Regions from separate parts of the Cytobacillus sp. FSL K6-0129 genome, predicted to be linked through region 1. Evidence: riboswitches for the same ligand, from Rfam matches in the RefSeq annotation. Region 1 holds a riboswitch; each other region holds the start of a gene.

The links. A riboswitch is a leader RNA that binds a small molecule or an ion and turns the genes downstream of it on or off. The one in region 1 is predicted to bind S-adenosylmethionine.
Positions count from the first base shown of each region.
Region 2: another riboswitch for S-adenosylmethionine. It lies ahead of MHI57_RS11090 (O-acetylhomoserine aminocarboxypropyltransferase/cysteine synthase family protein); the one in region 1 lies ahead of MHI57_RS23485 (alpha/beta hydrolase).
Region 3: another riboswitch for S-adenosylmethionine. It lies ahead of MHI57_RS17230 (O-acetylhomoserine aminocarboxypropyltransferase/cysteine synthase family protein); the one in region 1 lies ahead of MHI57_RS23485 (alpha/beta hydrolase).
Region 4: another riboswitch for S-adenosylmethionine. It lies ahead of metE (5-methyltetrahydropteroyltriglutamate--homocysteine S-methyltransferase); the one in region 1 lies ahead of MHI57_RS23485 (alpha/beta hydrolase).

Region 1 is NZ_JBBOXM010000001.1:4,655,366-4,663,423, forward strand. Features, by position in the region: gene MHI57_RS23475 (LLM class flavin-dependent oxidoreductase) at 1-517, shown strand, start outside; gene MHI57_RS23480 (MetQ/NlpA family ABC transporter substrate-binding protein) at 535-1,350, shown strand; SAM riboswitch class I at 1,434-1,536, shown strand; gene MHI57_RS23485 (alpha/beta hydrolase) at 1,794-2,582, shown strand; gene MHI57_RS23490 (hypothetical protein) at 2,575-2,724, shown strand; gene MHI57_RS23495 (YezD family protein) at 2,745-2,912, shown strand; gene MHI57_RS23500 (hypothetical protein) at 2,945-3,265, shown strand; gene MHI57_RS23505 (LLM class flavin-dependent oxidoreductase) at 3,279-4,655, shown strand; gene ssuE (NADPH-dependent FMN reductase) at 4,669-5,217, shown strand; gene MHI57_RS23515 (alpha/beta fold hydrolase) at 5,425-6,228, shown strand; gene MHI57_RS23520 (enoyl-CoA hydratase-related protein) at 6,382-7,158, shown strand; gene MHI57_RS23525 (NEAT domain-containing protein) at 7,836-8,058, shown strand, end outside.
Region 2 is NZ_JBBOXM010000001.1:2,221,626-2,229,683, reverse strand. Features, by position in the region: gene MHI57_RS11120 (acyl-CoA dehydrogenase family protein) at 1-511, shown strand, start outside; gene MHI57_RS11115 (arsenate reductase family protein) at 728-1,084, shown strand; gene gcvH (glycine cleavage system protein GcvH) at 1,171-1,554, shown strand; gene MHI57_RS11105 (toprim domain-containing protein) at 1,700-2,062, shown strand; gene MHI57_RS11100 (thioredoxin family protein) at 2,067-2,390, shown strand; gene MHI57_RS11095 (hypothetical protein) at 2,662-2,997, shown strand; SAM riboswitch class I at 3,086-3,191, shown strand; gene MHI57_RS11090 (O-acetylhomoserine aminocarboxypropyltransferase/cysteine synthase family protein) at 3,272-4,588, shown strand; SAM riboswitch class I at 4,676-4,780, shown strand; gene MHI57_RS11085 (methionine ABC transporter ATP-binding protein) at 4,894-5,919, shown strand; gene MHI57_RS11080 (methionine ABC transporter permease) at 5,912-6,580, shown strand; gene MHI57_RS11075 (MetQ/NlpA family ABC transporter substrate-binding protein) at 6,593-7,426, shown strand.
Region 3 is NZ_JBBOXM010000001.1:3,417,400-3,425,457, forward strand. Features, by position in the region: gene MHI57_RS17205 (DinB family protein) at 1-17, opposite strand, end outside; gene MHI57_RS17210 (fumarylacetoacetate hydrolase family protein) at 20-961, opposite strand; gene MHI57_RS17215 (IclR family transcriptional regulator) at 1,302-2,054, shown strand; gene MHI57_RS17220 (hypothetical protein) at 2,059-2,184, shown strand; gene MHI57_RS17225 (hypothetical protein) at 2,551-2,949, shown strand; SAM riboswitch class I at 3,037-3,128, shown strand; gene MHI57_RS17230 (O-acetylhomoserine aminocarboxypropyltransferase/cysteine synthase family protein) at 3,416-4,693, shown strand; gene MHI57_RS17235 (DUF1648 domain-containing protein) at 5,028-5,522, shown strand; gene MHI57_RS17240 (Parvovirus coat protein VP1-like protein) at 5,681-5,947, shown strand; gene MHI57_RS17245 (DUF3231 family protein) at 6,077-7,075, shown strand; gene MHI57_RS17250 (MFS transporter) at 7,206-8,058, shown strand, end outside.
Region 4 is NZ_JBBOXM010000001.1:3,299,649-3,307,706, forward strand. Features, by position in the region: gene tcuA (FAD-dependent tricarballylate dehydrogenase TcuA) at 1-6, shown strand, start outside; gene MHI57_RS16570 (hypothetical protein) at 216-527, shown strand; gene MHI57_RS16575 (RNA polymerase sigma factor) at 765-1,271, shown strand; gene MHI57_RS16580 (anti sigma factor C-terminal domain-containing protein) at 1,258-2,121, shown strand; gene MHI57_RS16585 (hypothetical protein) at 2,382-2,672, shown strand; gene metE (5-methyltetrahydropteroyltriglutamate--homocysteine S-methyltransferase) at 2,693-4,993, opposite strand; cobalamin riboswitch at 5,142-5,321, opposite strand; SAM riboswitch class I at 5,375-5,487, opposite strand; gene MHI57_RS16595 (DNA-binding protein) at 5,562-5,849, opposite strand; partial or broken gene MHI57_RS16600 (glycosyltransferase family 2 protein) at 6,132-7,643, shown strand; gene MHI57_RS16605 (nucleotide sugar dehydrogenase) at 7,635-8,058, shown strand, end outside.

The sequences.
Region 1 (8,058 bases):
AGCGGAAGAGAAATTTGCTGAATACAACCAATTATGGAGTGCAGATGCAGCGAAAGCACAGTTTGGGGGCGCAAGCGGTTATAATGTTGCGGAATTTACAAAGGATGAGTTAGATAACCCATTTGAATTTAAAGCTACAGAGCATGGGCATTATAAAGCTGCTTCATTAACGAAAGATGCGAAGAAAAGACTATCGATTAAAGAAGCGATTTCAAAATTAGAAGGATTAGATAGAGACAATATAATTGTCGGCAATCCATCAGAAGTAGCAGACCAAATTCAATATCAGTTTGAAGCCTCTGGTGTCGATGGTTTTAATTTAAATCATTTAGTAACGCCAGCAGATTTGGAAGATTTTATTGAGCTTGTTATTCCGATTCTACAAGAACGTGGTTTATATAAAAAGGAATACAAAAAGGGTACGTTAAGAGAAAAGCTTTTTACTCATGGCTCGCCCCTTTTACCGAGTGGTCATCCAGGAAGTAAATATCGTAAAGGTGAAAAGATAAATAATTAAAATAAGAGGTGAAGGGTATGAGAAAAGTTTGGTTATTATTTTTTGTACTGACTTGTTGCACTGTTTTAAGTGCATGTGGGACATCAGGTTCATCCGGCGAAGAAAAGAAAGAGATGGTCTTAGGGGCGACAGTTCCTTATAGTGATATGCTTGAGCAAGGTGTAGCACCACTACTTGAGGAAAAAGGGTACAAAGTAGAAGTAAAGGAATTTAATGATTATGTTCAACCGAATATTGCTTTAGATAGTGGAGATTTGGATGGTAATTTATTTCAACATAAAGTGTACTTAGAGAATTTTAACACTGAAAAAGGGATGGATCTAGTAGATATTATTTCTGTTCCTACAGCTCCAATTGGTATTTATTCAGAAAAATTCAACTCCCTTGAAGAAGTGAAAGATGGCAGCACGATGGCCATTGCTAATGATCCTACAAACTTAGCGAGAGGATTAACAGTTGCGCGTGATGCTGGTTTAATAGAATTGAAAGATGATATAAACCCAGTCAATGCAACAGTAAATGATGTATTATCTAACCCGAAAAATTTGAAATTCCATGAAGTAGATGCAGCCCAACTGCCAAGGTCTCTTGAATCAGTTGATCTTGCTGCTGTTAATGGTAACTTTGCGGTTGCTGCAGGATTAGATTTAACAACAGCCATTTATCGGGATCAAATTCCTGAGGAAATCCAAAATAGGATTGTTGTTCGTAAAGAAGATAAAGACGCCCAAATGGCAAAGGATATCATTGAAGCCATAGAGTCGGAGGAATTTGCAAAAGTAATTGAAGAAAACTTTAAAGGTTTTCATAAGCCAGAATGGATGGGCGAATGAGTAAATCATCTTAATTTTTAAAAAATAATTGACAAATATTGATAAATATTATAGAGTAAATGATATAAAATTTAATATGATTTTTCTTATCCAGAGAGGTGGAGGGACTGGCCCTTTGAAGCCTCGGCAACAGGCAATTTATTGCACTGTGCCAATTCCAGCAAGCTGTTGCTTGAAAGATAAGGAGAGATAAAGAACGGAACTTTAACCTCTTCTTGTCAGAAGAGGTTTTTTATTTTGCATGATTTAATCACCAAGGGATGATCTCCTCTATACAAATGCTGTTTTTAAACTGATTAAACCTATTTGTTAAGTTGGAATTAAAGTTGCTGATTGGACCTCCAAAGGCAGTAGTGCAGCTAGATTTACATCAACGGGAAAAATCGGCAATGGTAGTCAACCATTGTCCACCAAAATGTTGCAATATAAAGGAGGACGAAAAAATGAAAAGAGTAGAATCAACAGTTATACCAGGTGCAGATTCTTTTTATTATGAAGGTGGGGACATTGGTATTCTCCTCATTCATGGCTTTGTTGGAACACCGCAGAGCATTGAGGACTTGGGTGCGGAACTTGCAAATAGGGGTTTTACTGTTCATGCCCCAAGGCTCACGGGACATGGAACAAAAAGCAGAGATTTAGAGTTATATGGTTCTGATGATTGGTTCAATGATGTTGTTACAGCTTATAAGCAATTAAAGGAGAAGTGCAAACAAGTCTATTGTTTAGGTCAATCTATGGGCGGTGCATTAGCGCTGTTGTTAGCTAAGAAATATGGAGAGCTGGATGGACTGATCCTAATTAATACTGCACTGACATTACCAGATTACGAGTATTTAAGATATTACGATGAGAAACACTATATTGACGAAGGTAGCCCAGATATCAAAAATCCGACTATACATGAAATTACTTACGATAATATTCCGGTAAAAGCAGTTCACTCTTTACAAAAGGTAATGAGTGACGCAGGAAAAAGTTTATCTCAAATTCATTGCCCAATATTATGCTTTAAGTCTATCCATGATCATGTTGTACCTCCAGAGAATACAGATCGTATTTTTATCGAAATTCAAACAGATCATAAATGGCTTCGAGTCCTTTACAACTCATATCATGTAGCATCCATGGATTATGATCAGACCAAAATTATTCAGGATACAACAGAATTTCTAGATACGATGAATGAAGAAAAAAAGAACACCGAGTGGGGGGGGAAAGAGGTTGGCTAAGTTTTTACAAAAAGCGATAGCAAAGAGAAAACAAACCTTAATCAACCTTATGCTTACTATAGATGAAATAAAGTTCAAGCGACATGAATTAGAACAGTTAACACTTACAGAAATAGAGGAGCTTGTAAAAAGACTAAAATAAGTCCCATAAAGGAGAATTTTATGGAAAAACACATTGATCAAGATAAAATTCATACCATTCTCACAACATTAAAGGAACTCGAATATGGTTGTGTCACCATTACTGTACACGAAGGGGATATTACCCAAATTGACATTACCGAGAAGAAACGATTTGCTCTGAAAAAGAAACAACAAAATAAAAAATGATGGAATGGAGCAAATGAAAAGGAGTGAGTTACATGCAGTCAACAATTAGTAATCAAGCACCCAATGTAGCTAAAAACCTATCAGGCTGCATGTACTTGAATCTACCTGACTTTCACTTTATTAGATGGTGTTGTCAATCTTTTAATATTAATAAAGGAATCTTCCATACGGTTGAACAATCGCTTTATGACAAAGGGTTGCATTCAATAATTGTTAGGAGACTGTTCGTCATCGCGTTTTTGGATTTTGCCTCGAATCAAATTGAAAATCGAAACAATAAAACGAGAATCAAATTTGGAAAAGGTGGTTTAAGTAAAGCACTTGATGAGTTTTTTATAAAATATGATCACTAAAGGAGAATTAAAAATGACCGCGAAAAGAATGTACCTCAATGCTTTTGATATGAACTGCGCTGGGCATCAATCACCAGGACTATGGACACATAAGGATGATCAATCTTCCACTTATAAAGACATATCATATTGGACACATTTGGCTCAAGTACTTGAAAAGGGACGTTTTGATGCCATTTTCCTGGCAGATGTGCTTGGTACATATGATGTTTATCAAAATTCTAGAGAAGCAGCGGTTAAACAAGGGGTACAGGTGCCAGTTAATGATCCTGCTTTCGTTGTTCCTATAATGGCGCAAGTAACAAAACATTTAGGGTTTGGTCTAACGGTTTCAACTAGTTTTGAACATCCATATGTATTTGCAAGGAGGATGTCCACTCTCGATCATTTAACAAAAGGAAGAATAGGTTGGAATATTGTCACATCTTATTTAAATAGTGCCGCACTAAATATAGGACTAGATCAACAAATCAGCCATGATGAACGTTATGAGATAGCTGATGAATATTTAGATGTCACATATAAACTGTGGGAACAAAGCTGGGAAGACGACGCAGTGGTTTTAGACAAGGAAAAAGGGCTCTATACAGATCCAAGTAAAGTTCACGATATTAACCATGAAGGGAAATATTTTAAGGTGCCAGGTGCACATCTATGTGAACCTTCTCTGCAAAGGACACCGGTTATTTTTCAAGCGGGTGCATCTACAAGAGGGAGAAAGTTTGCTGCTAAACATGCAGAGTTGGTCTTTATAAGTGTGCCCACAAAAGAAGCCGGTAAAGTAATAGTCGATAAAATTAGGGAAGAAGTAAGAGCGGAGGGGAGAGACCCCAGTGAAGTAAAGATTCTCTCTCTCGTCACGCCTATTATCGGTGAAACAGAGGAAGATGCTAGAGTTAAGTATGAGGACTATCAAAACCATGCTAGTTATGAAGGATCATTAGCGTTATTTGGGGGGTGGAGTGGTATCGACTTCTCAGAGTATAAAGCAAATCAACCAATCGAGTACGTTAAAAATGACGCCATTCAGTCAATCGTTGAAACATTTACGAATATAGATTCTACAAAGAGTTGGACGGTCGATGACATTGCCAAATTTGTTGGTGTTGGCGGGATGGGTCAAGTGGCTGTTGGTACAGCACACTCTGTTGCTGATCAATTAGAAGGATGGAAAGAAGAGACAGGAGTTGACGGGTTTAACGTTGCATATGCCGTCACTCCAGGTACATTCGAAGAGTTCGTTGAGCATGTCATTCCAATCCTACAAGATAGGGGGCTCGTAAGAAGAGAGTATGAAGAAGGTACTTTAAGAAAGAATTTATTTGGGTATGACCATTTGCCAGAGCATCATTTTGGTAAAAAATTTAGTAAGTTGACAGTTACAAAATAGGAGGCGTCTGAAGATGACAAATGTTGTAATCATATCGGGAAGCACATCAAACAATTCCCGTTTAAACGGATTAGAGCAAGAAGCGATTGCTTTTTTAAACAAAAAGGGCGTGCCATATGAGCAAATTACAGTAAGGGAGCTACCTGCTGAAGATTTAATTCATGCAAAATTTGATAGCCCAGCAATTATCGCAGCGAATGAAAAAGTAGAAAAATCAGATGCTGTAATTATATTAACACCAGTATTTAAAGCCTCTTATACAGGTGTACTAAAAGCTTATTTGGATTTATTACCTCAAAAAGGCTTCGTTGATAAATCTGTATTACCGCTTGTGATAGGGGGCTCATTCGGACATTTACTTATGATTGATTATGCATTGAAACCAGTTATATCCAGTTTAGGAGCAGAAACAGTCCTTCAGGGTGTATATGTTTTAGATAAAGAGATTGAAAGAACAGAAGATCATCGTTTTATTGTCGAAAATCATGTAAAGGAAAGATTAGATAAAGAATTAAATCGTCTGCATTCTTTATTGTCTATAAAGGAGTTACAACTAAAATAACTGAAAATATATTTTTTGCCGAACAACTCCTGTTTGTTCGGCTCCTTTAATTGTTTAAAAAAACTTTGAGATACAATATTTTTATAAAATTTAGAGTTGTATAATAAATAAGAGAAGATAAATTTTAGCTATTGTTTTGCCACTACTTTTATAGATTGAGGCATAGATTATATTATTATTGAATTTTTTAAAATGGAGGTTGATGATGTGACAATAATGAAATTAAGTGACGGTACAAGTATTTATTTTGAAGATGTAGGTAATGGTGAACCAGTCATTTTTATTCATGGTGTATGGATGAGTGGTCGATTCTTTGAAAAGCAGATAGAATACTTTAAGACTGATTATCGTGTGTTAATACCAGATTTACGAGGACATGGTCAATCAGAAAAAGTCCATCATGGCCATACCATTGCACAGTATGCCGAAGATATTAGACAATTTATCACAAATTTAAAACTAGAGAATGTGACCCTTGTTGGCTGGTCGATGGGGGCATTTGTCATATGGGAGTACTTAAAGTTATTTGGTGATAAACATATTAAATCGACAGTAATCGTAGATGAACTTGCCTCCGATTTTAAATGGCCTGATTTCTCAATAGGCGCCTTTGATATGGAGACTTTAACTAGTTTTATGAGAGAAGTGCAAAGAGACCAAAAAGCCTTTTTAAAAGGTTTCATTCCACTAATGTTTAAAAAAGAATTAAGTCTAAGCGAGCTAGATTGGATGCTTGAAGAAACGACAAGATTACCTGCTTCCGTTGCAAGTGCCATTCTGTTTGATCAATCAGTCGTTGATTATCGTAGCTCTCTACCCGATTACGACATTCCCACACTTCTATGCTTTGGTAAGGAAGAAAAGTTGATACCAGTAGCGGCAGGCAAGCATCTTTTAAATGCTTTACCGAATGCAAAGCTGCATATATTTGAGGAAAGTTGTCATTGCCCTTTTCTAGAGGAAACTGATGTTTTTAACAAAATCGTAGATAACTATATTAAAGGTTTATAAAGAAGGTAACTAGCTTTTCTTCATAGGGAAGGCTAGTTTTTTCCTATGTAATTTTTTAAGGTGAATGGCTTTGTTTTATATTTGAAAGGGTTTTCATGATTTAGTGGCGAATATTGTTATGAATATTTTTAAAAAAAGAAAAGGAGCTAGAGTATGGAACAAATTCAATTAGATATCAACGATTATATTGCTACAATAAAATTAAATCGTCCTGATGCGTTAAACGCATTTAATTATGAAACGTTAATTGAGTTACAACAGCAAGTAGAAAATGTTCGAGCGAACCCAGAGGTGAGAGTAGTTATTTTAACTGGGACTGGCAATCGTGCATTTAGTGTTGGTGCAGACCTAAAAGAAAGAAGAAATCTTACCGATGAGGAAGTAAGGCGAAACCTATATAAAATGGGGGACGTTTTTAATATGATTGCAGAGTTGCCTCAGCCGACGATTGCAGCTATTAATGGTTTTGCGTTTGGTGGCGGTTTAGAGCTTGCTCTATGTTGTGATTTTAGATTTGCGGCGGATGTAGCTAAGGTAGGCTTAACTGAAACAGGTCTAGCTATTATTCCTGGAGCAGGAGGGACGCAGAGGCTTCCTCGCTTAATTGGTGAAACAAAAGCAATGGAATTAATACTAACAGCGAAGAGGTTATCAGCCATAGAAGCACAGCAATACGGTATCGTAAATGAGGTATGTAATGAAGATATATTGTTAGATACAGTCATACAATTTGCGAGTAAAATGCTTAATAATGGCCCAATCGCACTTAAACAAGCAAAGTTTGCTGTTAAACAAGGAATGAATACTGACTTACATACAGGATTACATATTGAAAGAAAAGCTTATGAAGTGTTACTACCAACAAAAGACAGAGTGGAAGCATTACAAGCCTTCGCAGAGAAAAGAAAGCCGAATTTCCAAGGAAACTAACTGTTTAAAAAACCCTTTAACCACTATTTGTTCATTAGTTGTTAAAGGTTTTTTTGTGGAGATAATAACAGCTGTAAAAAAACTAAATATATTTACTTCAGTACCAGAAGGAGAACCTAGCATACACCATATAAAACAATACCTTCATTTTGTTGTAAAGCGCGCAAAAGGAATTTTGTCGCATCACTCACGGAAATGAGAGCTGGGCAAAATCATGCGTAACGCTTTAGACTCGGAATAGGAAAATAAATCTAAGAAAATAGGAAGAAGTATATGGGAAAGTCACAAATAAGATACTTGCTATCTATAAAAGGTGAGTATGTTTTAGCTTAGTAATCAAGTAGATAGTAATGTGCTTCTTGACAAAGTAGGGTAGTATTCATTCGACCAAAATATAGACCAATATTTGGTGTTGAACGAAAGAAGTGAAAAAAATGTTAAATATTTGCGAAAAAACAATTGACTATGATAATCATTATCAACTACAATTACGTTGTAACGGTCATCATCCTAATTACCTAGTCCATAAAGGGGAAGGAGGCATATTATTTTTTTGTATAACGTTGAGAATGATAATCAATTAAATTCCTATGGCTTATTGTATAAGGGTGAAGATAAGTTTTTTTATTTCAATATAATTGAGAATGATAATCAATTATATAGAGGAGGGTATATTTTTGTTAGTCAAAAAGTTTTCGGCTCTACTTTTATCAGTAATTGTATTCTTAGTCATTACTCCAGCCCTACATACGTCAGCTGCACTAACTGATGGTACATATTCTGTGTCGTACTCAGTTATTAAACCAGATAGTGGCTCAGCATCCATGGCAGATGGGTATTTTGCTAAGCCAGCAAAAGTAAAAGTAGAAGGTGGCAAAATAACGGTCCAATTAACAACAA
Region 2 (8,058 bases), 2.4 Mb from region 1:
AGGTGAACTGCCTTTATTCGAAAAAGCAATGGCACTTCAAGAGGAATTGATGATGATGATGCCAGAAGAGCCAGGTTCTGAAGCATTAGAGCAAGAGAAATATCTTGTAAAGAACGCTAAGAAAATCGCATTACTTGCAGCAGGTTTATGTGCACAAAAATACGGAAAAGCTTTGGATAAAGAGCAAGAAGTTCTTGTGAATATTGCTGATCTGGTTTCTTACGCCTATTCTATGGAATCTACTGTTCTTCGTACTGAAAAAGCCATTGTAAAAGACGGAGTAGCAAAAGCTGAGCAAAAGCTATTATACACACAAATTTTCTGCCAAGAAGCATTTAATCAAATTGAGTTGATTGCGAAAGAAACTTTAGTAGGTGTGGAAGAAGGCGATACATTACGAATGATGCTTTCAGCGCTTAAGAAGTTTACGAGACATACTCCAACAAATGTAATTGCGAAAAAACGTCAAGCGGCTGAGAAAATTATTGAAGCTGAAAGGTTTGTAGTATAATATTTATCTTGAATAAAGTGAAGGAAAGTAACCTATTTACTTCCTCCATTTGCGAAGTTTATGACTTGAGGCTCAAGAACAAATTTGGGCCTCTTTGTTTTGTTTTTAATATGATAATAATTACAATTCTTCGTTATGAAAATAAAAAGAAATATGTTATGCTAATGAAACGATAGTATTCATGAATATAGGTATGATAAAATAGGTGGTGAAAACATGGCACTTACTTTCTATTGGTATCCTAAATGTGGTACTTGCCGAAAAGCGAAAAAATGGCTAGATGAACATGAAATAGCCTATGATGCAATACATATAGTGGAAAATCCTCCATCCCGCAAGGAATTAGAAGATCTTTACAAAAAGAGTGGGTTAGAGCTAAAAAAATTTTTCAACACAAGCGGTCAAAAGTATCGTGAGTTAGGATTAAAAGACCGAGTGAAAACGGCCTCAGAGTCGGAACTGTTAGATTTATTAGCATCGGATGGAATGTTAATTAAACGTCCATTAACAACGGATGGTACGAAAGTAACAGTCGGATTTAAAGAGCTAGAATTTGAACAAAATTGGCTGTAAATGGTGGATGCGCTTTATACGTTTTAAACGATCGTTTATTCGGTCATTAAAATAAACAATTTCCTAAATTAATGGAGGTATGAAACATGAGCACACCTAAAGAATTACGTTATTCAGAAGAACACGAGTGGGTAAAAACAGAAGGAGATAAAGTTCGTATTGGTATTACATACTTTGCTCAATCAGAACTTGGAGATATCGTATTTGTTGAGCTTCCAGAAGTAGGAGATGAAGTAACTGCTGATGAACCGTTTGGTAGCGTAGAATCTGTTAAAACAGTTTCTGAGTTATATGCACCAATTAGTGGTAAAATCGTTGAGATTAACGAAGAACTTAGCGATAGTCCAGAATTTGTGAATGAATCTCCTTACGAGAAAGCATGGATGATTGTTGTTGAGCCATCCGATGCAAGTGAAATTGACAAGCTAATGACAGCTGAACAATATGAAGAAATGACAAAAGAAGATTAATTGTAGTTAAATAAAGAAGGTCAAATCATTAAATGGTTTGACCTTTTTCTAAATTTCTATATAGACATACCAGATGAGTGCTGAAAAGTTTTCAAATGTAAAAAGGCTTACTATTATAAAATATATAAATGATATATATTAGGTGATGAGCATGCATATAGAACATGGCAATAAAGTGATTATTGTTGAAGGTAAATCTGACAAACGAAAAGTGAAAGGACTAATCAGAGAACCTGTAGAGATCTTATGTACAAATGGAACGATTGGCACTTCGAAGTTGGATGAATTAATTGATTATTTAATTGGGAAGGAAGTCTATATATTAGTCGATGCTGACGCATCAGGAGAAAAACTTCGTAAACAATTTAAGAGAGAGTTACCAGAGGCAGAGCATATCTATATTGATAAAATGTATCGTGAAGTCGAGGCGGCACCTGCGCATCATTTAGCTACAGCCTTAATAAGTGCAAATATAGATATATATACCGAGTATTTAGATAAAGGATGATAACATGATTGACTGGTCAAACAATGACTTAAATGATTTGATCGCAAGGAAGCAATCCGGCTTATTTTATTTATTCACTCCTATGTGTGGGACATGTCAAGTCGCCGGGAAAATGCTAACAATTACTGAGCAACTGTTGCAGAACCTTCCTATAGGTAAAGCCGACCTGAATTTTTTGCCAGCAGTGGCAGAAAAGTATGAAATTGAAAGTGTACCGTGTTTACTTGTGTTTAAAAAAGGAGAGTTAGTTGATAAGCTTTATGCTTTCCATTCAGTACCTTATTTACTTGAACAAATTCAATCATATGAATTACAGTCTCAATTTTAAAACCACTTATTGTTTAGGAATAAGTGGTTTTCTTATGCTTTTAATCAAGGGGGGTTGCGTAAATGTTTAATTACACCGCTCACTCATTCTAGGCAGATGAATCGATGGGATATTTCTTTTTTCTGTCGATAAGTCTAGCTTTTGACATATTTCTCGGGAAATAGGTTGTGAACATTGTTGGAAATAAATGTTCTGTCAGTTAAAGTCGATAGTTAGGAGAAGGAAATCATTTCTTGGAACAGAATTATAGAATATAAGACGCGGGCTGGGGGTGGTTTCAATAGAGGAATTCATTTATCATTTCAATCAATCTTTAAGAGTAAATGATCATATTTTAATGATGTTAAAGGAACCTATAAGGATTCGAGTAGAATTAGAACAAAATCTAATGTATTTGACATTAGACCGTAAAAGGCTGCTAATTAAACATACTCGCCCATTGAAAAATTATCATATAAACATTCAAACTACTGCTGACCACTTTCATTCTTTGCTTCAAGGGCGTACGAGTCTAAAGAAACAAGTGGATGAAAAGCATATCATCCTTAAGTCGACTTTTAGACAATTATTAAAATTAGATGCCATTTTCGTATTAAATCAAAAATAATCATAAATACATCAAATGTCCTAAAAAAAGATTGACTTCCCAAAAAAAGGTTGTTATTCTATCCTTAGAATAATTAGAAAATTAAATATTCTTATCGAGAGTGGTGGAGGGACTGGCCCTATGAAACCCGGCAACCGGTTGTTTGATACACGGTGCTAATTCCAGCAGAGCATAAAAGCTCTGGTAGATAAGAAGAGATGATAAACCCTCTTCTTTGTGAAGAGGGTTTTTGGTCGTCTTTTCTTTCCAATTTAAAAAAGAGGAGAGATGTAAAATGGCAGAAAAAGAAAAGCAACTTCGATTTGAAACAATTGGTGTTCATGGTGGGCTAAAACCTGATCCAGTAACAGGGGCAAGAGCGGTCCCAATCTATCAAAATAATGCTTATCAATTCCAGAATACAGAGCATGCGCAAGACTTATTTGGCTTAAAAGAAACAGGATATATTTATTCTCGTATTCATAATCCAACGGTTACTGTGTTTGAGGAAAGAGTTGCATTGTTAGAAGGGGGAACAGGCGCATTAGCATTAGCAAGCGGGCAAGCAGCCATTTACTTAGCTCTTCTTAATATTGTTCAAGCGGGTGATGAAATTGTAGCTGCCTCTAATTTATATGGAGGTACATATAATTTATTTACAGTCACTTTACCAAAGTACGGCATCAACGTTAGGCTTATCGATATTAATAATGAAGAGGAACTACGAGCAGCAATCAATGAGAAGACACGAGCTGTATTTGCCGAAACCATTGGTAACCCGAGTTTACAAGTACTAGATATTGAAACAGTTTCAAATATCGCACATGAACATGGTGTGCCGTTAGTGGTTGATAACACATTTGCAACTCCTTATCTATGTCGGCCAATTGAGCATGGCGCAGACATTGTTGTTCACTCTGCAACGAAATGGTTACTTGGGAATGGGACGACAATGGGGGGGATCATTGTTGACGGTGGTAAATTTGATTGGAACTCAGAGAAGTATCCAGGATTAAGTCAGCCGGATACAAGCTATAACGATATAGTATATAGTGAGGCACTGGGCCCTGTAGCATATATTACTAAAGCGAGAGTGCAGCTTCTAAGAGATTTAGGTCCAGCACTAAGTGCACAAAGCGCCTTCCAATTTACGTTAGGTTTAGAAACGTTAACGGTTCGAATGAAAGAACATATTGCTAATACGAAAAAAATTGTGCAATATTTAAATAATCATCCTGCTGTTAATTGGGTACTTTATCCGGGCGATGACAACCATCCTAATAAAGAATTAGCAGACAAATATTTATCTAAAGGTGCAGGGGCAGTTGTCGTTTTTGGCATATCTGGTGGGCGTGAAGCAGGTGCGAAGGTTATTAATTCGGTTGAGCTGTTCGCACATGTAGCGAATGTAGGTGATGCAAAAAGTCTTATTATACATCCAGCAAGCACAACGCATCAACAACTTAATCAAGATGGGTTAAAACAAGCAGGTGTACCTGAAGACTTAATCCGATTATCAATTGGAATTGAAAATGTAGAAGATTTGATCGATGATCTTGAATCTGCTATTGAAGCGGCAACCGGTATTGCTTCATTAAATATAAGGGTCTAACAACTATTATTTCAGATTTGACACCTACTTCAATGACATGATACTATTACACAGGTACACAAAAAAATTCAATATATTCATAGTTTGCTCTTATTTAGAGAGGTGGAGGGAAGTGCCCTTTGAAGCCCGGCAACCGTCATTTAATTGAAATGGTGCCAATTCACTCAAAGCATTAGCTTTGAAAGATGAGAGAAAGGAATTTTCATAACAAGCCTTTCTGCTCATAAGCAGGAAGGCTTTTTTTATAAACAATGGATATGCTATAAATGTGTTGGTTTTTCTGGATTGAAGAGGTGAAGTATAAAATGATTTCAATAAAAGATGTAAAAAAGATTTTCTCAACGAAAAACGGGAAAGTAAATGCAGTAGACAATGTTAACCTCGAAATTAACGAGGGTGAAATATTCGGTGTAATCGGATACAGTGGTGCGGGTAAAAGTACATTGATTCGTATGTTAAATGGACTTGAAATCCCGACGGAAGGCGTTGTATCTGTAGCTGGGAATGAAGTTTCTCGCATAAAAGGTGCTAGCTTAAGAAAGGCTAGACAAGAAATAAGCATGATTTTCCAACATTTTAATTTATTGTGGTCTCGAACAGTACGAGAAAACATTGCGTTTCCATTAGAAATTGCTGGTGTACCTAAGAAAGCGCGACTAGAGAGAGTTAATGAATTAATTAAATTGGTTGGACTAGATGGTCGAGAGGATGCCTATCCCTCGCAATTAAGCGGTGGACAAAAACAGCGAGTAGGTATTGCTAGAGCACTTGCCAATAATCCTAAAGTACTGTTATGTGATGAAGCGACAAGTGCTCTAGATCCGCAAACAACTGATAGTATTCTCGACTTACTTGTTGATATTAATGAACGTTTAGGGTTAACTATTGTGTTAATTACGCATGAAATGCATGTCATTCGCAAGATTTGCCACCGTGTGGCTGTCATGGAAGGTGGAAGAATTGTTGAAATTGGCGAAGTGCTAGATGTGTTCCAAAAGCCAAAAGAACCTATTACGAAGCGATTTGTTCAACAAGTGACCGAACCGGAAGAAACGAAGGAAACGATTACACATTTACTGAGTGCTTATCCAAATGGCCAAATTGTTCAACTTGGATTTGTAGGTGGTTCAGCGGAACAACCATTAATCACAAACTTAATTCGCCACTACAATGTAACAGTGAATGTATTACAAGGAAAGATATCCCAAACACAAAGTGGCTCTTACGGTACCTTATTTATTCATATAGATGGAGAGTCGGATGAGGTTACCCGCGCGATTGAATATATTCATTCGCAGAAGGTTGGCGTGGAGGTGATTTCCCATGCTTAATGAATGGCTACCAAATGTGGATTGGGAAAGAATGTGGGAAGCAACAAAAGAAACTTTATATATGACAAGTATTTCTGTTATAGCCACGTTTATTTTAGGAATTATTCTTGGATTACTTTTGTTCTTAACCTCTAAAGGTAATATATGGCAAAATCAGCTAGTTAATAAGATCATTGCGGCATTCGTCAATGTCTTTCGATCCATTCCGTTTTTAATCTTGATTGTGTTATTAATCCCTTTCACAAAAATGATTTTAGGGACAATGATTGGTGAAAATGCAGCATTACCAGCACTCATTATTGGTGCAGCACCTTTCTATGCAAGAATGGTGGAAATTGGCTTACGTGAAATTGATAAAGGTGTCATTGAAGCCTCTAAATCGATGGGTGCAAAAACAAGTACAATTATATGGAAAGTACTCATCCCTGAATCTATGCCAGCGCTTGTTTCGGGTATTACCGTTACAGCGATTGCGCTAGTCGGATATACGGCAATGGCAGGTGTCATAGGTGCAGGAGGATTAGGTAACCTTGCCTACTTAGAAGGTTTCCAAAGAAGTAGATATGACGTTGTATGGATTGCAACGATTATTATCTTAATTATCGTGTTTATCATCCAAATGATTGGTGATTTGATTACTTCCAAACTAGACAAACGATAGGAGAGCTAAAAAATGAAAAAATGGTTATCTGTTTTAATGATTGCAGCTGTTGCATTATTTATTGCTGCCTGTGGATCTTCAGATGAAGGTAGCGAAGGATCTGATGAAGGAACAAAAACATTAAAAATTGGGGCATCTAACGTACCGCATGCTGAAATCCTTAATGAAGCAAAACCTTTATTAGAAGAAAAAGGAATTGAGCTGGATATCACAACGTTCCAAGATTATATTGTACCGAACCAAGCGTTAGAGGGTGGCGATATTGATGCGAACTATTTCCAACATATCCCTTATTTAGAATCTCAAATGGCTGAAAATGATTATGATTTTGTTAATGCTGGTGGTGTTCATATCGAGCCAATTGGTGTTTATTCACAAGAATATGATAGCTTAGATGATCTTCCAGAAGGAGCAACAGTTATTATGAGTAGCTCTGTACCTGACCATGGTCGTATTTTGACAATGTTAGAAAAGGAAGGTTTGATTACACTAAAAGCTGATGTCGATAAAACGACAGCGACAATTGATGATATTGAGGAAAATACGAAAAATCTAAAGTTTGATACGGAGTATGAAGCAGCACTTCTTCCACAAATATATAATAATGGAGAAGGTGACGCAGTTCTAATTAACTCTAACTATGCAATTGATGCTGGCTTAAATCCAGTGGAAGATGCAATTGCACTTGAAGAAAGTGATTCTCCATATGTGAATGTAATCGCAGTTAGAGCTGGGGATGAAGACAAAGAAGAAATAAAAGCACTACTAGAAGTATTACACTCTGAAGAAATCCAAAATTTCATTGAAGAACAATATGAAGGTGCAGTTGTACCTGTTACTGAATAATAGAAATTTATTAAAGAAGTCTACTTAGTTGTAGGCTTCTTTTTTTGGTAAGGCGATGTAAAAGATATATTCCACTGAGTCAATCACCTTTTGGGACTAACTAGGACAATTGATGGAGATAAGGTAGATTGCTTTTGAAGAATCCCTGAATTTGATTTGATAGAAACAAGAAGTGAGGAAAATTTGTATTATTAAGAAAGAAAATGATAAATATAATTTACAAGCTTTTCCCCATGATCGGTTTTCAGCGTACATCAAGGTTAAGGATACGAAAAATTGCTAATAAAAGCGGCTTGCGAACGAGAGAGAAAATTGCAAAGATAGCAGAACAAAAACCGATTAGATCGTATATCAGAAGTTGAAAATAAAAATCTTAATAAAAAACAAATAATAATTCTCTGTATATTGCTTAATCTTACAAAGGTGACCTTAACTGTTGATTAGAGGTGTTTTGCACAGACAAAATAGTCATTCCTAACTTTTGTATGAGTAAAGGTGAATATTTGTAAGTATTGACCCATGAATTTATGAATAAAAGAGGTGGATAAAACCAATCACGATAAATTCAGTAAAAAAGCGTATTTTCGTGTTTTATCGTGTTTGAGTCGGGTAAGTTTATAGTGTAGTATTTT
Region 3 (8,058 bases), 1.2 Mb from region 1:
GTTTTCGTTTCGCTCATAATTATTTTTCCACCTTTGAAACTTTATTTTCGAGAACGCCGACTTTATCTACTTCAATGCGAACGACATCGCCATCTTTCAAGAATACTTGAGGATCACGAGCAAATCCTACGCCTCCAGGTGTCCCTGTTAATACGATATCACCAGGTTCTAAAGTCATTAAGTTAGATAAGAATTCAACAAGCGTTGGAACATCAAAGACAAAGTTGGCTGTATTCGTTTTTTGTCTTTCTTCCCCATTAACAGTTAAAAGAACACCTAAACCAGATGGATCTTGTAATTCATCAGAAGTGATTAACCAAGGACCCATTGGTGCACTACCTTCAACTGTTTTACCTTGCAACCATTGAAGTGTGCGACGTTGGATATCGCGGTAAGTGACGTCATTAGCGATTGTATATCCTGCTACATAATTGAGTGCGTCTTCTTTTGCTACGTTTCTAGCTTTTTTACCTACAACAAAAGCAAATTCAGCTTCGTAATCTAATTGTTCAGAAATTGGATAGAATGGAATATCATCTTGTGGTCCAATCACTGTGTTGGCAAATTTAGCAAATACTACTGGGTGAGGCGGTAATTCTCTTCCCATTTCTGCAATATGTTCACGGTAGTTATGACCTACACAAATAATTTTTCCGGGTTTTGTTACAGGTGCTTCGATTTTTACATCTTCAAATGCATGTACAAGTGGATGTTTGAACGATTCACGATTATTTAATGCATAATCAACCATTTCCTTTGCGATGGAAAGGCTTTCATTTCCCCCTTGTAGGAAACCTTCCATTTGTGCTGGAATGTACGCTTCAGCAATTAATTCAGAACGTAGTTTACCTTCTGCTTCAAGGAAAGCTTGGTAAGCAAAGTTTAAGTCTACTACTTCATTTCCTTCTGTAACTGCTCCGATACGTGTGTTGTTATTGTGAGTGAAAGTAACTAATTTCATATTCAAACTCCTTTATGAAAAGTTTTTTTTGTCTAGGAATTGCGTGATCAAAGAGTAAAACGCTTTGTGTGGAAGTGTTAGGCATAAAACCTTTATTAATGAGCGTTTATTAGACTCTTTCTTCATTGGTTGTTTAATATTCCATTAATAGTGAACGATGTTATCTATTAATGATAAATTTATAGTATCCTAATTTTCAGATAAACTCAAGAGAATTTGTTGTGGTTTTTTAAACTTTTTGAAAAATAACTCCTTTCAAAAGGATGCAAAACATGGCTGAAATCAGAAAATATAGTGTTTTTCTGATATACTAAAAAAAATATAAAATAGGGGTTTTTACATGAAAAATCAAAAACAAGCTACGATCCAATCGATCCAAGTTGGTATGAGAATTATTGACCTATTAGTTGCTAGCGGAGAACCATTGAGGTTATCTGATATACAGGAAAAAACAGGAATTACAAAAAGTAATCTTTATAAATACTTGAACACTTTTACGGAATTAGACATTCTATACAAGGACAAACATAATGGACAATATCAACTTGGAAGTAAATTAATTGAATATGGGGTGGCAGCTATAGGGCAGGAAGATGTGATTTCACGTGTTCTACCCTATTTGAAGGATTTAAGTCATCAACTAGACAATACGTGCCTATTAACTACGTGGACATATAATGGTCCAATTATCTCGAAAATATGGAACCCGGGACATGCCTATAATATTGGTGCACAGCTCGGTTCACTTTTACCACCGCTTTCATCGACTGGGAAAATATTCGAGAGCTTCCTTGATTCAGCAACAACTAAAGATTGGATTAAGGTTATGGGGAAAGAAGGAAAAGGGAATGCGGTAGAAGAAATCAACCGCGTAAGGCAGGAACGGATTGCCTTTGCTAAGGAGCCTTTGATTCCTACTGTATCTTCTGTGTCTATACCAATCTTTAATTACAATCAAGAATTATTAAGTGCGATAACAGTAGTTGGTTTCTCAGAGTCGATTCCAAAAGACCCCTCTGCAGATAAAAGTCAATCTATTATAAAAGTAGGAAAAGAAATCTCTGCACAATTTGGCTATCGAGCGAGGGGCTGAATGATTGAATCCTACTCTATATGAGGCGGTTGCATCGAAGGGAAAGTTATTTGCCATAGCTAAAAGAGATTTAGTTATGGTCCATGTAAAAGAGCAAAACGAAGCTAAAAAGAAGCAAATCGAAGTATGAGCCATGTAAAAGAGAGAAACGAAGCTAACAAAGAATCAAATTGAAGTATGAGCCATGTAAAAGAGAGGAACAAGGCTAACAAAGAATCAAATTGAAGTATGAGCCGGGTAAAAGGGCAAAACAAAGCTTACATAAATAGCTGGATATGCATCTAGTAGTGGAAGGGTGATTTCACCTTTCATTCAAATGCGTAAGAAAAATTAGAAATTATTGTATCCCCCTTATATCCCAGCTACTTGGTTTAATTTAGACTAAAACTACACACCACCCGACTCCTTAATTGAAAATAGTTTCATGTGATTTTATTGAATATTTAAAAGAGAAGGTCTATAATTTTATATAAATAGTAAAGGTGGTGCTCTAATAGTGAACAGCAAGGATATGTCCAATCATGTATTTTTTGATATATTAGCAGAGAAAATTAAAAGAGATAGTCATGAAGAGTACAATCAATTTGTTAATTATGTAAACGTATTAGCTGAGGATAAAGGGTGGAAGGAATTACAAGAAGAGGTTGTTCATTTACAAGCTTTTCTTTCATATTTAGATGATAAGTTAGCTATCATCGATGATTATGAAGATATTATGAATATGAAAGCAACTTTGCTTGATATGATTGTTAACGATTTAAATGATACGTCTGTTTATCTTTTAGTGGAGGCTCTTATGTATAATAAAGAGCTGAATTATTTGCAATCCTTTGTATCTCCAGTTGAATATTGGGTGTCAGTAATAAAGGCAAAAGAAAGACTTTGTGCTGCATAAAAGATTTATTATAAAAAGCTGTTGACAGCGCCGGATGATAAGGTTATTCTGATTAATAATTAATGACTCTTAAAATTTAAAAAATTCAATTTATCAAGAGAGGTGGAGGGACTGGCCCTTTGAAGCCTCAGCAACCGACCAAAACTAGGTAACGGTGCTAATTCCAAGATAGATAAGTTGAGGATATGGCGATATATCGTGAGCCCCTCTTCTTTAGCAAGAGGGGCTTTATCTATGCCGATTAGACGACTAAAGGCGGCTTTCGATGGAAGAGTACAATCTCTTTTTATTGAAAGTGGTCTTTTTTCTGCTCTTGAAAAAAGGTGTTGGACATAAAAAATTGATGTTTCAAATTCAATTTATGAAAAAACAACCATTGTGCTGGCATATTCAAAAGCTCATCACTGATAGATGGTTCCGAGTCGAGTTTGTTTATTATAAGTGAAATGTGAGAGGAGAATGAAAAATGAATCATCACCAGTTTGATACAATAGCGCTTCATGGGGGGCAAGTGCCAGATCCTGTTACAAAGTCGAGAGCCGTACCAATATACATGACTTCATCCTATGTGTTTGAAGATACCGATCATGCAGCAAGCTTATTTCAGATGCAAGAGCCTGGCTTTATTTATTCAAGGAATGCAAATCCAACCAATGCAGTGTTTGAGGAGAGAATGGCACAGTTAGAAGGTGGCGTAGCCTCATTTGCTGTTTCATCTGGGCAAGCAGCGATTTCCATTGCCCTTTTAACACTTGCAAGAGCAGGCGATGAGATAGTTTCTACACAGGCTCTTTATGGTGGTACCTACCATTTATTTGCAGAAACGTTTAGTAAATTCGGTATCAATGTTCATTTTGTTGATGGGACGGACTTTACATCTTTAGAAGGAAAAATTAATAAAAGGACAAAGGCGATTTTCACAGAGACAATTGGCAACCCGAATATGGAGGTAGCACATTTAGAAAAGTTAAGTGAGATAGCGAAACGTCACGGCCTACCATTAGTAGTAGATAATACATTTACTACGCCATTTTTACTAAAACCACTTGCATTTGGCGCGGATATAGTCGTTCATTCAGCAACTAAATTTATTGGTGGACATGGTACGGCAATCGGTGGGGTGATTGTAGATGGAGGAAGATTCGAATGGAGTAACGAAAGATTTCCTTCCTTTAATGAGAAAAAGCCTGCTATTGGTAATCGCAGCTATGTTGAAATTTCTAGGGAAAAAGCTTTTATTCTTAAAGCAAGATTTGAACTTGGCCATGACTTAGGGGCAACGCTGTCTGCCTTCAATAGCTGGTTATTTATTCAAGGTCTGGAGTCATTAAGTGTCAGAGTAGAAAAGCAAGTCGCTAATGCACAAGTTTTGGCTAAACGGTTAGGAGAGTTACCTCATATTTCTTGGGTGAACTACCCTGGGTTAGAAAGCCATCCACAATATCATCTCGGGAAAAAGTATTTTCCGAGTGGGGCAGGTGCAATCTTTACATTTGGCATCAAAGGGGGAATCAGTACAGCTAAAAGGTTTATCAACTCACTAAAGCTGGTATCACATTTAGCAAATGTTGGTGACGCGAAAACGCTCATTATTCATCCAGCGAGTACAACACATGCTCGTCTTTCACCTGGACAACAAGCGGAGGCGGGTGTGAGTCCCGAAATGATCCGCCTTTCTGTTGGCTTAGAGGATCCTGTAGATGTGATGGCTGATATCACGCAAGCGTTAAAACAATGTACGTAGGTTTATTACGATTTGCATTATAAAGGGTGAAAAGTGTGAAGTTAAACTGCTTATCAAAGAACCATTCTTTATTCCTTTACCATATACTTTGTTGATCGCATGTCTCAGGCGATTCACCTCATACAGTATGAATGACAATATTTTTCTCAAACAGAGCCATCAACACTGATATCTTACCATTACGACGCGCCTGTTTCCTTTCATGAAAAGGGGGATAGAGCCATCGCGTAATTCCCTGTATGAACTAGTTGCCTTTGATTATCTAATGGATGAAACCTTTTTATCTTTCCTTCGTATGTATTAAAAAGACGAACGGAAAGAGGAGGAATGGGGTATGGATAGACCAGTACTTAAATTGCCTCGTACTAAATGGGAATGGGGATGCGACATACTTGGTCTTATTGTATTCATTGGGTCGATTGTATTCTTAGTTGTTTCTTGGTCAGCTATACCTGAACAAGTACCGGGTCATTACAATGCTTCAGGGGAAGTTGATCGGTGGGGTTCTAAATATGAATTATTTATCTTACCAATTATCGGCGTGTTTCTATGGTTCATGATGGGGATATTTGAACGGTTTCCTCATATTCATAATTACCCTGCACGCATCAATGAATCAAATGCAGCCGCATTTTACTTAACGAGTAGAAAAATGCTAAATGTCATAAAGAATATTTGCCTCGCATTATTCGGCTTTATACTTATACAATCCATTAGAGTAGCATTAGGATGGGCGGACTCTTTAAGCATTTGGTTTCTGCCAGTGTTTTTACTTGCCACGATAGTTCCAATTATATTTACTTTGATTAAGTTTAGTCGAATTCAATAGTTGCCAACTTATCCTTTTTGGATAGGTTGGCTTTTTTATGTTATTTGACCCATAAGCACTGAAATAAATTGATAAAAATATTCCCCTATTAGGTAAGGTCACAGGCGAAATGGACTTACTGTTTGTAATATATATAAAAGGATAAGAAGGTGAAAATAGTGAACAGGTTTAATAAAAAAGGTTTTTGTTTGCCTGGAGGTTATCGGTATTGTGGCCCGGGTTGTAGCGGTCCAGGCAAGCCCATCAATTATGTGGATTCTTGTTGTCAGAAACATGATGCCTGCATTGATCGATATGGCCATTGTTATCAATGTGATCAAATGTTAATTGATTGTGTCAATCGAAAGAAGTATGCATCCAGGCATGAAGGAGCGACAGCTAGAGTAATTGATGCAGCTATGCGTTTTCGTATGCTTTGGGGATAATTTAGAAAGCTGGAGGTAAGGGAACGACTATCCCTGTCCTCTAGCTTTTTTGATATAAAGGGAATATTTAGTAGGAGAATAGCAAAACTTAGTCACAAGAATGGTTATTTTATAAAAGTAGGTGACAGAATGGTCAATCGAAGTAAAATGACATCTACAGAAATTGGTGCACTGTGGATTACTTATCAGAAGAAAACAATGATATTAAGGGTTTTAGAACATTTTATAGAAGTGTCCGAGGATAAAAAAGCGAAAAAGCTTATGCAAGGTTTATGGTCTGAGTTAGAGCCAAATGTCCACCGTATTGAACAGATATTTAATGATGAGGGTGCTGTTATACCTCAAGGCTTCACTAATGCCGATGTGAACTTGAAAGCTCCTAAAATTTTTGGAGAGGGATTTGATATTCTTTTGTGTATGGTGTTAAAGGAAATTAGCATGGGACTATACACCCTTCATATAGCAACGTCCTACCGAAATGATATTATTGATTTATATCGTGAGATGACAAATGTAACGCAGAAATATTATCAAAAGTTCTTAAATTATGCGGTTGACGAGGGGTATTACCCATTACCTAATTTGATTAATGTCCCTACAACGGTCGACTTCGTCTCAGATATAAATTATACAAAAGGTTATCGCCTGTTTGGTGACAAAAGAGATATTAATACGATTGAGTTTAGTTATTTAAACCAGTCTATTCAAACGAATACAGTTGGCATGATGCTTATGACAGGATTTGCTCAAACGGCAGTTCATACAGAAGTGAAGGACTATTTTATTAAAGGGAAAGAGCTCAGCAAGGATATTTTGGAGGGAACATATGACATCCTAATTAAGGATGATATTAGGGTGCCGACAATTCATGGGTTATCGCTTACTAAGTCTAACATTCCACCATTTTCTGATAAATTAATGATGTATCTAACCTTTTTGTTAAGTAATTTCGGTCTCGGTAGTCAAGGATTTGGTGCAGGCTTTAGCTTAAGAGATGACATCAACATCAAATTAGGTTTATTTGTAAAAGATATCATGTTGTTTATTAGAGAAAATATAAGAATTATGATCGATAATGGATGGTTAGAGGAGCCCCCAAGAATGAGTGTAAATAATTTGAGAGAATAAAAATTGATTGGAAAGTTTGTTTCGTAATGAAGCACTTTCCTTTTTTTTTTGAAATAAAGATTGCGATTATTCATATATTAGATTAACATCAAATTAGATGATTATCTAATTATATGAGGAGGGGACGAGAATGATCTCCATATTAAAAGAAGAGAAAGACTATGCGCGCTTATTCTTTGCGGGTGTTCTCAATGGAATAGGTGATCGATTTAGTCAAGTTGCGTTGTTAGCACTGTTATTGCAAGTAACAGGATCTGGCCTTGCTGTTGGTCTTGCTTTAGCGATAAGAGTCATTCCGTTTCTGTTATTTGGCCCACTAGGAGGATTGATGGCAGACCGTTTTTCACGGAGGAAAATATTAGTCTGCACAGATTTAGGACGTATCCTGTTTGCTTTGTCGTTTGTGTTTGTAAATGATGTTTCATCTGTCTGGATCGTTTATTTGTCGAGTTTTTTCTTAGCAGCAGGTGAAGCCATTTATGCACCAACAAGAAAATCTGCCATTCCGTTGATGGTGAAGGAAAAAAATATGATAAAAGTTAATAGCCTTGAACAAGTAATGGTAGGAGTTGTTCTTATTGGAGGGTCGTTTTCAGGTGGAGTGGTCACTTCTTTATTCGGTGCTAATTTTACCTTTTTCGTAAATGGTGCTTCCTTTTTAATTGCTGCTGTTTTGTTAGCTAAATTGCGCGTTCTTGATAGAGAAAGAACTGAGGAATCAATGTCCAAAAATAAGAAGAAAGGTTCATTCTTCATCGTTAAAGATGTTATTTTTCATTCGAGTTTATTATTAATCATTTTTCTATCAGAACTGTTAATTCCTCTATTTAATGGCATTGATAATGTGTTATTAAGTGTGTATGCAGTTCAAGAATTTCATTTAGGAGATGTTGGTGTCGGCATATTCTATGGTTCATTAGGAATTGGTTTAATGCTAAGCTTTCCTGTAGCAGAGAAATTGCAAAATCATCTAATGAGAATCG
Region 4 (8,058 bases), 1.4 Mb from region 1:
AAATAACTCCTTTCACACAAGGTATTCTCGTTACCTTGTGTGTTTTTTTGTAGTGTAGTGTGCTGACAGTTCGCTTACGCTGGTTTTGATTTTTACTTTCCTGCTCTTTAATAAATTATGTTTTTTATATAAATGTAAATAATGGTAATATAATGAAGATATCTATTTCTAGAAGTTTTATGAGTAAATTTCCTGTGAGGTGTAAATCAGATAGTATGATAGGTTTTATCGCGGTCTTATTCAGCATGCTAGGATTCTTCTTAATTATTAATATGTTCCTAGCCATTTTGTATTTTTTTAGTAGTAGAGCTGGTGGAAAATTTTACAGCTGGATAACAGAGGATTTTGTGTTTCTGATGATTTTATCCATACCTTTCTTTGCTTTAACGGAACTAACTGCTAACGAATTGTATAATCGCTTTAACGGGTTTCTTGCAAGAATCCTACTGATTTTTTATATTATTACCTTATTCATCTTAGCGATCGTTTTCTTTATATTATTTGGCTATTTTGCAGAAATGGGGTAAGGGGAGACTAATGCTGTTGATTGATATCCTGTTTTAGTCTTACTTTAGTGAACACTATATAAAATATAATTTATCACCATATAAAAGAGTGCTAATTATCGAGACCACAGTTTAAGCTCATGCTGTGGTTATTTTATTATGGTTTGAAACATTATTATGCTAGATATTAATATTAATTTTAGAATTTTGTTAACATTACTACTATCTGTTTCGTCTTATAAGCATAGGAGGAGGGATATGAGAGAAGCGTTGAATATCGATGTCTTGAATAGAGAGTTAAATATTGTTTATAAATATTTATTAAAAAAAGGGGTACCCCACATAGATGCTCAAGATGCTGTGCAAGAAACAGCGCTTAAGTATATCAAATTATCTGACACGATTCGTTCATCAAAGGTACGAAGTTGGTTAATTCGTGTGGCATTGAATTACCATTATGACCAATGTCGCAAAAATAAGAAATACCACTTTAATTTAGATGAACATAGTGGTGAGCCGGAAAGTACGGAAACCCCCGAGGCGCTAGTTATCTCAAAAGAACGTGCGAGAGAATTGTCTAGTATACTCAATCAGTTAAAACCTTTTTATGCAGAGATTCTACTATTAAAATATCAATCAAATTTCACATATGAGGAGATAGCTATCATTTTGGGGATAAGCATTGGCGCTGTGAAGATTAATTTATACCGCGCTCGAAAGAAATTATTGAAGTGTTTGGAGGAGGCACGTGATGACGAATCATAAAAAGGATGAAATGGATTTTATTAGTGATTCACTATTCCGGCGTTCAGTAAGAAAGGCAAGATGGAAGCAATTTGGCTTATATTTTTTAATTTCTACGATATCCGTTCTTATTTTAATCTTCTTAGTTTTTAGTGGTGTTCAATATCTTATCAATAAAAAAATAGAAAGTGGTATGGATGAGGATTTAAACAGTTGGTCGAAAGGAGCAGGTATTATCAGCCATAATACTACCTTTCATTATAATCTCTTTAGCGCCATTGGTGAGACGGTCTATTTTAAGGAAATTGGAGGAAGACAATTTGTTTGGAATAAAGAGACAAATGAATATCCAGCGATAGGTAGAATAAAGCTTGTTAGTCGAGAGAGCGGTTTAACTGAAGGAAATAAGGTAGATGAAGAAACTAAAAGGGTTGTTCGGTACAACCAAATGAATAATGAGCGTATTGTTGATTTTTATTACCCTCGAATCAACTACAGTTATTTACCTCAGGAAATTGATATAGCTGTAGGACTCGACAAAAACACATTAGTAGAAGTAGCAATATCATTTGATGAACCGATGACTCTTAAAGAATTGGGTAATATCATGGGTGTGGAGAATATCGACTGGTTATGGGTTAATGAGCACACACCGAAACCAACAGAAGGAGATCCTGACCTGCATCATGTGTTGAATGGTGATAACGCTTATGGATATGGTGTTTCAGAAGACGATCCTTATTATAACGATGAATCAGAAACGCTAATTAGTGGAGCCATGATAAGCGGCACACCAGAGGAGTTGGAAAGGTTTAGAGATATAAGTATCATTAGGGCATCTGTTTTAGGGGTAACGATTGATAAATATTAGGATAAAAGGGGTACTCGTATGAATAACAATTACAAATGAAAGATACAAAGGTTATATCGGAAGAAAATTAATGAAAATAAGCAAGATGAGGCCGCAAATGGTCTAGAGCTTCTCCTCGTCGTTTTGATTTTAGTGGTGTTCGTTTTTTGAGTGCGGATGTGAACTGGTTTTGACGTAGTATCATCTCTGATTTGGTAAACGAAAAGGTACAAATACCCAACCAACAGTAATGTGAATAAATAAGAGAGGATGCACCCACTATGAAAAAGCTGTTCCTAAATATGATAAGTATTATTTCTTTCGCCCCTTTTATTACACAAGTCACGCAAGCAGATGTGACGAATAATCTGCGGAAGTTAAAGGATTATAGTTGGTTTAATGCTTATTTGCAGAATGAGATTTATCGCAACTTAATCATCCATAATGTCCGGGTACGGAATGTGATTGGTGAATTTAACGAAAAGAGATTTAACCATGGTTCTTATCAGAAGAAGATGGATAAGAAACTAAACACTGTACTATTAAACGAGGAAATCCGAACGAATGTATAATCGTTCGGATTTCTGTTTGTTTATTCGCCTTTTTTTACAAGTAATTTTTCCCGCGAGAGTTTGGCAGCTTGCACCATGACTGTTAGGGCTGCGACGGTTTCGTCCATGCCTCTTGTTTTGAGGCCGCAGTCAGGGTTAATCCAGAAAAGTTGTGGGTCTAGTACTTGTAAGGCACGGTCGATGTTTTTCGTTAGTTCGTCGAGTTGTGGCACCCGAGGGCTGTGAATGTCATATACACCTAAGCCGATACCTTGTTCGTAGGTGCTTTCTTCAAATGAGTGAATGAGTTCGCCGTGGCTTCTTGATGTTTCAATGGAGATGACATCAGCGTCGAGTGCTTTAATGCTTGAGATAATGTCTTCGAAATCGGAGTAGCACATATGCGTATGAATTTGTGTTTCATTTCTGACAGAAGTGGTGGCTAGTCTAAAAGCATAAACAGCAGCGTTCAGATAATCTTCCCACTTCTCTTGTTTGAGTGGTAATCCTTCACGAATGGCTGGTTCGTCTACTTGAATCATCCGGATACCATTTGCTTCTAGTGCTTCTACTTCTTCTCGAAGGGCAAGGGCAATTTGGTTTGCGACTTCGTAACGAGGGATATCGTCGCGGACAAATGACCAGTTTAAAATCGTAATCGGACCAGTGAGCATACCTTTTACCGGGTGATCTGTTAAGGACTGGGCATAGACTGTTTCTGCAACTGTCATTGGCTGTTCAAATGAGACATCTCCATAAATGAGTGGTGGTTTGACACAACGAGAGCCATAAGACTGCACCCAACCGAATTTTGTGAATTGGAATCCGGCTAATTTTTCACCGAAGTATTCGACCATATCTGTGCGCTCGAATTCGCCATGAACAAACACATCAAGGCCTAGCTCTTCTTGAATATCAATCCACTTTTTAATTTCCGTTTTGATATATGTTTGATAGTCAGTAGCAGTTAACTCTCCTTTACGCCATTTTAAACGATTTCTTCTCACTTCCTGTGTTTGTGGGAAGCTTCCAATCGTTGTTGTAGGTAGGAGTGGTAGTTGGAAGGCTGTTTTTTGTGTTGCTTGACGAACAGAATAAGGTGCTTCGCGCTCTGCTAGTGATGATGGTAAGTTTTGAATGGCTGTTTGTACTTGTTGATTGTTTCTAATAGAAGATTGATTTAGTGCCTCGATAGCAGTTCGTCTCTCGTTTATCTCATCTTGGATTTGCTCTTTTCCTTCTCTTATTCCTTTCGTTAGCACTACGATTTCTTGTAATTTTTCATCAGCAAAGGCGAGTGCGGTCTTTAATGTATGATCTAGTGTTTCTTCAATTTTGACTGTAACGGGTACATGCAATAAGCTGGATGAAGGCTGGATGATTAAGCGATCTTTCGGAACAATTGCTGTAATTTCTTCTAGAAGAGAGAGCTTATTATCAAGTTTAGCGCCCCAGATATTACGGCCATCGATGACACCTGCAGCTAATACTTTATCACTTGGGAAGCCGAATTTTTGTAAGGAAGCGAGGTTTTGACCTGCATCATGGACAAAATCAAGGCCGATCGCTTGCACAGGTAATGAGGTAACAGCTTCATAATAAGTGATGCTTTCAAAATACGTTTGTAAAATGATATTTATCTGTGGTGCTGCCTGGTGTAATGTTTGGTAAACTGCTTGATAGAGTGAGATGTCTTCTTCTGTGAGGGTAGTTGCTAAAATAGGTTCATCGATTTGTACCCACAAGGCACCTTCTTGCTGTAATTCTTTTAAAATTTGTACATAAAGAGGAACGAATTGATTGACGATTGATTTGAATTCACTTTCTTTATAGCCTTTTGATAATTTCACAAACGTAATCGGGCCCAAGATAACCGGTTTCCCGTCGATTTCAAGCTTCTCTTTTCCTTCTTTATAAAAGGCAAGTGGCCGGTTTTCAGCAAGTGTTGGCGTGAGGTTGTTGAGTTCTGGCACGATGTAGTGATAGTTTGTATTAAACCATTTGGTCATTTCAGCTGCCACGGCATCTTTGTTCCCTCTGGCAATATCAAAATACGTTTCGATATCAACTTTCCCACCTCTGTATGTAAAACGCTCAGGAACAAGTCCAAACATCACAGCTGTATCAAGGACATGATCATACAGTGTGAAATCGCCAACCGGGATGAGATCAACGCCAAGTTGTTTTTGCTTCTCGAGAGAGGATAAACGAATGACTTCCATTTGTTGCAGAAAAGTCTCTTTATTCAACTTACCACTCCAAAATTGTTCTAGAGCTTTCTTCCACTCCCGCTTCTCGCCAATTCTTGGATAACCTACATTTGAACTTTTTACTTCAGTCAATTTAAACACTCCTTTAGATTGTATTTTCTCAACAAAAAATCTCTCTATTTATTATTAAATGAGAGATTCATACGCAATATTAACTAGAGTTGAGACCATTTGATTTGCTCAACACGTATTCATCACTCCTCTCTATGCATCCGTAGAGTCTAAGTGCAAACAACAGACAGGTCTCCTGACTTCGGATTATCGCTCGTTATCCCTTCCCATTTCTATTATGAAATAGTGGTCAATGATAAGTCGCTCTCCTTCACAGTGGCGGGACCGTGCCGGCATTCCACCGGGCTTCCCTTTTAAGCAATCATGCATCTGTTGCCTTTGTTATTAAGTTTTGAAAATACAAAAGACCTCTCTAATTAAAAATAGAGAGGTCTTTATCCTCTCTTATTTGCCAAAGCTATTACACTTTGCAGGAATTAGCACCTTTTTAACAAATAATTGTTAAAGGTTGCTGGGTTTCATCGGGCCAGTCCCTCCACCTCTCTGAATAAGAGAATTACATATTTATAATATTTTGAATTTTACAGATAGATTAGCATAATAAATGGAAGCTGTCAAAATAAATTCTTCATGAGTGATATATATCATCAGATTCAAGCCACTTGCGAAATTTATGTAGATGGTAATAATGCTTGCCATTAAGAATGACTTTTGGTGCGTGAGAATGCTTCTGTAATAGATCCTTCATGTCTGCTTCACTTAAATAAAAGTAAAGATGAAGGTGGCTTTGCTCCACAAGTAAATGATTCATATTACCTTCATTTTTACTACTAAATTGCTTCAACCCATTGCCTATGAAATAGCCAAGTAATGCTAAACCGACGGCAATCCAAATAAAATTCAACTCGAATTCCAATTTGTACTCCCCCTTAAATACATATATATCTACTTTAACATCTCCTAACGAATAGTAATAATATATTTTTTAGTGCCGAATCGGATCAATGCCCCCATAATTAAACCAATCTACCCTGTCTATCGCACCATCTTTCATAGATTGTATACTTGTCCGAGAACAAAATTGGCCAAGCTGTATATATTGATATTACTTAGTGTTTTTCTCGGGTTTGTGATGGAAAAGGCTATAGTTAGCACAAAGGAGACTATTAATTTTGCTGAAGGAGAGAAGTGAAGTGTTATGAATCTATCTGTTATTATTCCCATTCAGAATGAAGAATCTACGTTGTCAGCCGTTTTAGAAGAGTTAGTGAAGATTGAGCCATATGAAATCATCGCTGTTTTGAATGGTTCAACAGATGGATCGGAGAAAATAGCGGAAGCATTTGAATGTAGAAAGCTTGTTTATAAAGAACCTCTAGGGGTGGATATTGGACGAGCAATTGGTGCAAGGGAGGCAAAAGGGGATACGCTTCTTTTTATTGATGGTGATATTGTCGTTAGAGCTCAGGAGCTACAAGCACTGCTTGATGGCATTCGGGATGGGGCTGATATTGCCCTAAATGATTTAAGCTGGACAATGAAGCGCCCCATTAGACCACATCCGACAGCAGTATCAAAGTTCTCTCTTAATCATTTTTTAGGTAAAGGTGAGTTATCCGTTAATTCCTTAGTCGCTGTTCCTCATGTGATGAAAAAATCAGCGCTTGATACAATTGGTTGGGAGAATTTAGCTTGTCCGCCATTAGCTCATAGTATAGCTGTGATGAAAGAATTAAAGATGAGTGCACCAGTAGCCATTGATGTGATTGCTACAAATAAGATTCGACCGAAACATCAACAGAAGATTACGGGCTCCTCTTTTTCATTTTCAACAAGTTTAATAATTGGTGACCATTTACGTGCAGTGGCCCAACTGATTGAAGAGAGAGGATATCGCGGTGGTTTAAACGATGGCAGGCGAAATCGGCAATCTTTTAAGGAATATGTACAAGCCTTTTCGGTAAAGGAAGAGAAACGAGCGAAGTATAGTGCGATTATTCCTGTAGGGAAGGAGCCGGATACGATTGCTGAAGTGATTGCTGAGGTAAAGAAGGCAGGCATTGATGAAATCATTGTTGTGTTAAATGGAGCAGATGAACGAACAAAGGAAAAGGTAGAAAAGTCAGGTGTGAAAGTGATTGCGTTTGACCAGGCACTCGGACATAACATTCCAAGAGCGATTGGTGCGCTTCACAGTACAGGAGATATCTGTTTGTTCTTAGATAGTGATTTTGTTATCAAAGCAGAAGATTTAACCCCTTTTATACATGCTGTAGAAGAAGGGGCAGATATTGCTTTAAATGATTTAGAAATATTGCTCGACCGTGCCCATCCGTTGCATTCTGTGAGTGCTGCTAAGTACCTTCTGAATATGGCACTGAAAAGAGAGGACCTCACCGTTAATTCTCTCACTGCTATTCCACATGCAATGAGCAGGAAAGTGATTGACGAGATTGGTATCCTCACATTAATGTCTCCACCGTTATTTCAAGCAAAGGCAATTCTAAAAGGATTTAAAGTCGAATCCATTCATTATGTCGATGTCGTCAAGCCAAATAAAATTAGAAAACAGCATCACAGGCAAGCCGATGGTCGGGTCGAATCAACTGACCGGATTCTAGGTGACCACATTGAAGCATTTTCATATTTACTATCGTTCAATCAGAGATGCGGTTATACAGATGGCAATCGAAAATGGGACATGCTCCAAGGTCAAATAGATAGAGTTGCTGTTATTGGTCTCGGCTATGTTGGTCTCCCACTGGCTCTCCACTTAGCAAAAAAGGGCTGTCATGTAACGGGCATCGATCAAGATACTCATAAGATTGAGTTATTACAGCAAGGGAGCAGTTATATTCCTGATGTAAAAGATGAAGAGTTGCAAGCGGTTCTAAATTTCATTCCAAAACATACGGATGCAGCTATAGCTTTGCTTAAAGCCGCTGAGTATATCATCGTCACAGTTCCAACCCCAATTGACGAACATCATGAACCGGATTTAAGAGCGATGATTGCCGTTACTAACTATCTTTGCCAATATTTACAGACGGGACAAACGATTATTTATGAAAGCTCTACTTATCCGGGAACAGTAGAAGAGGTGATTGAGCCTATATTCACACGCC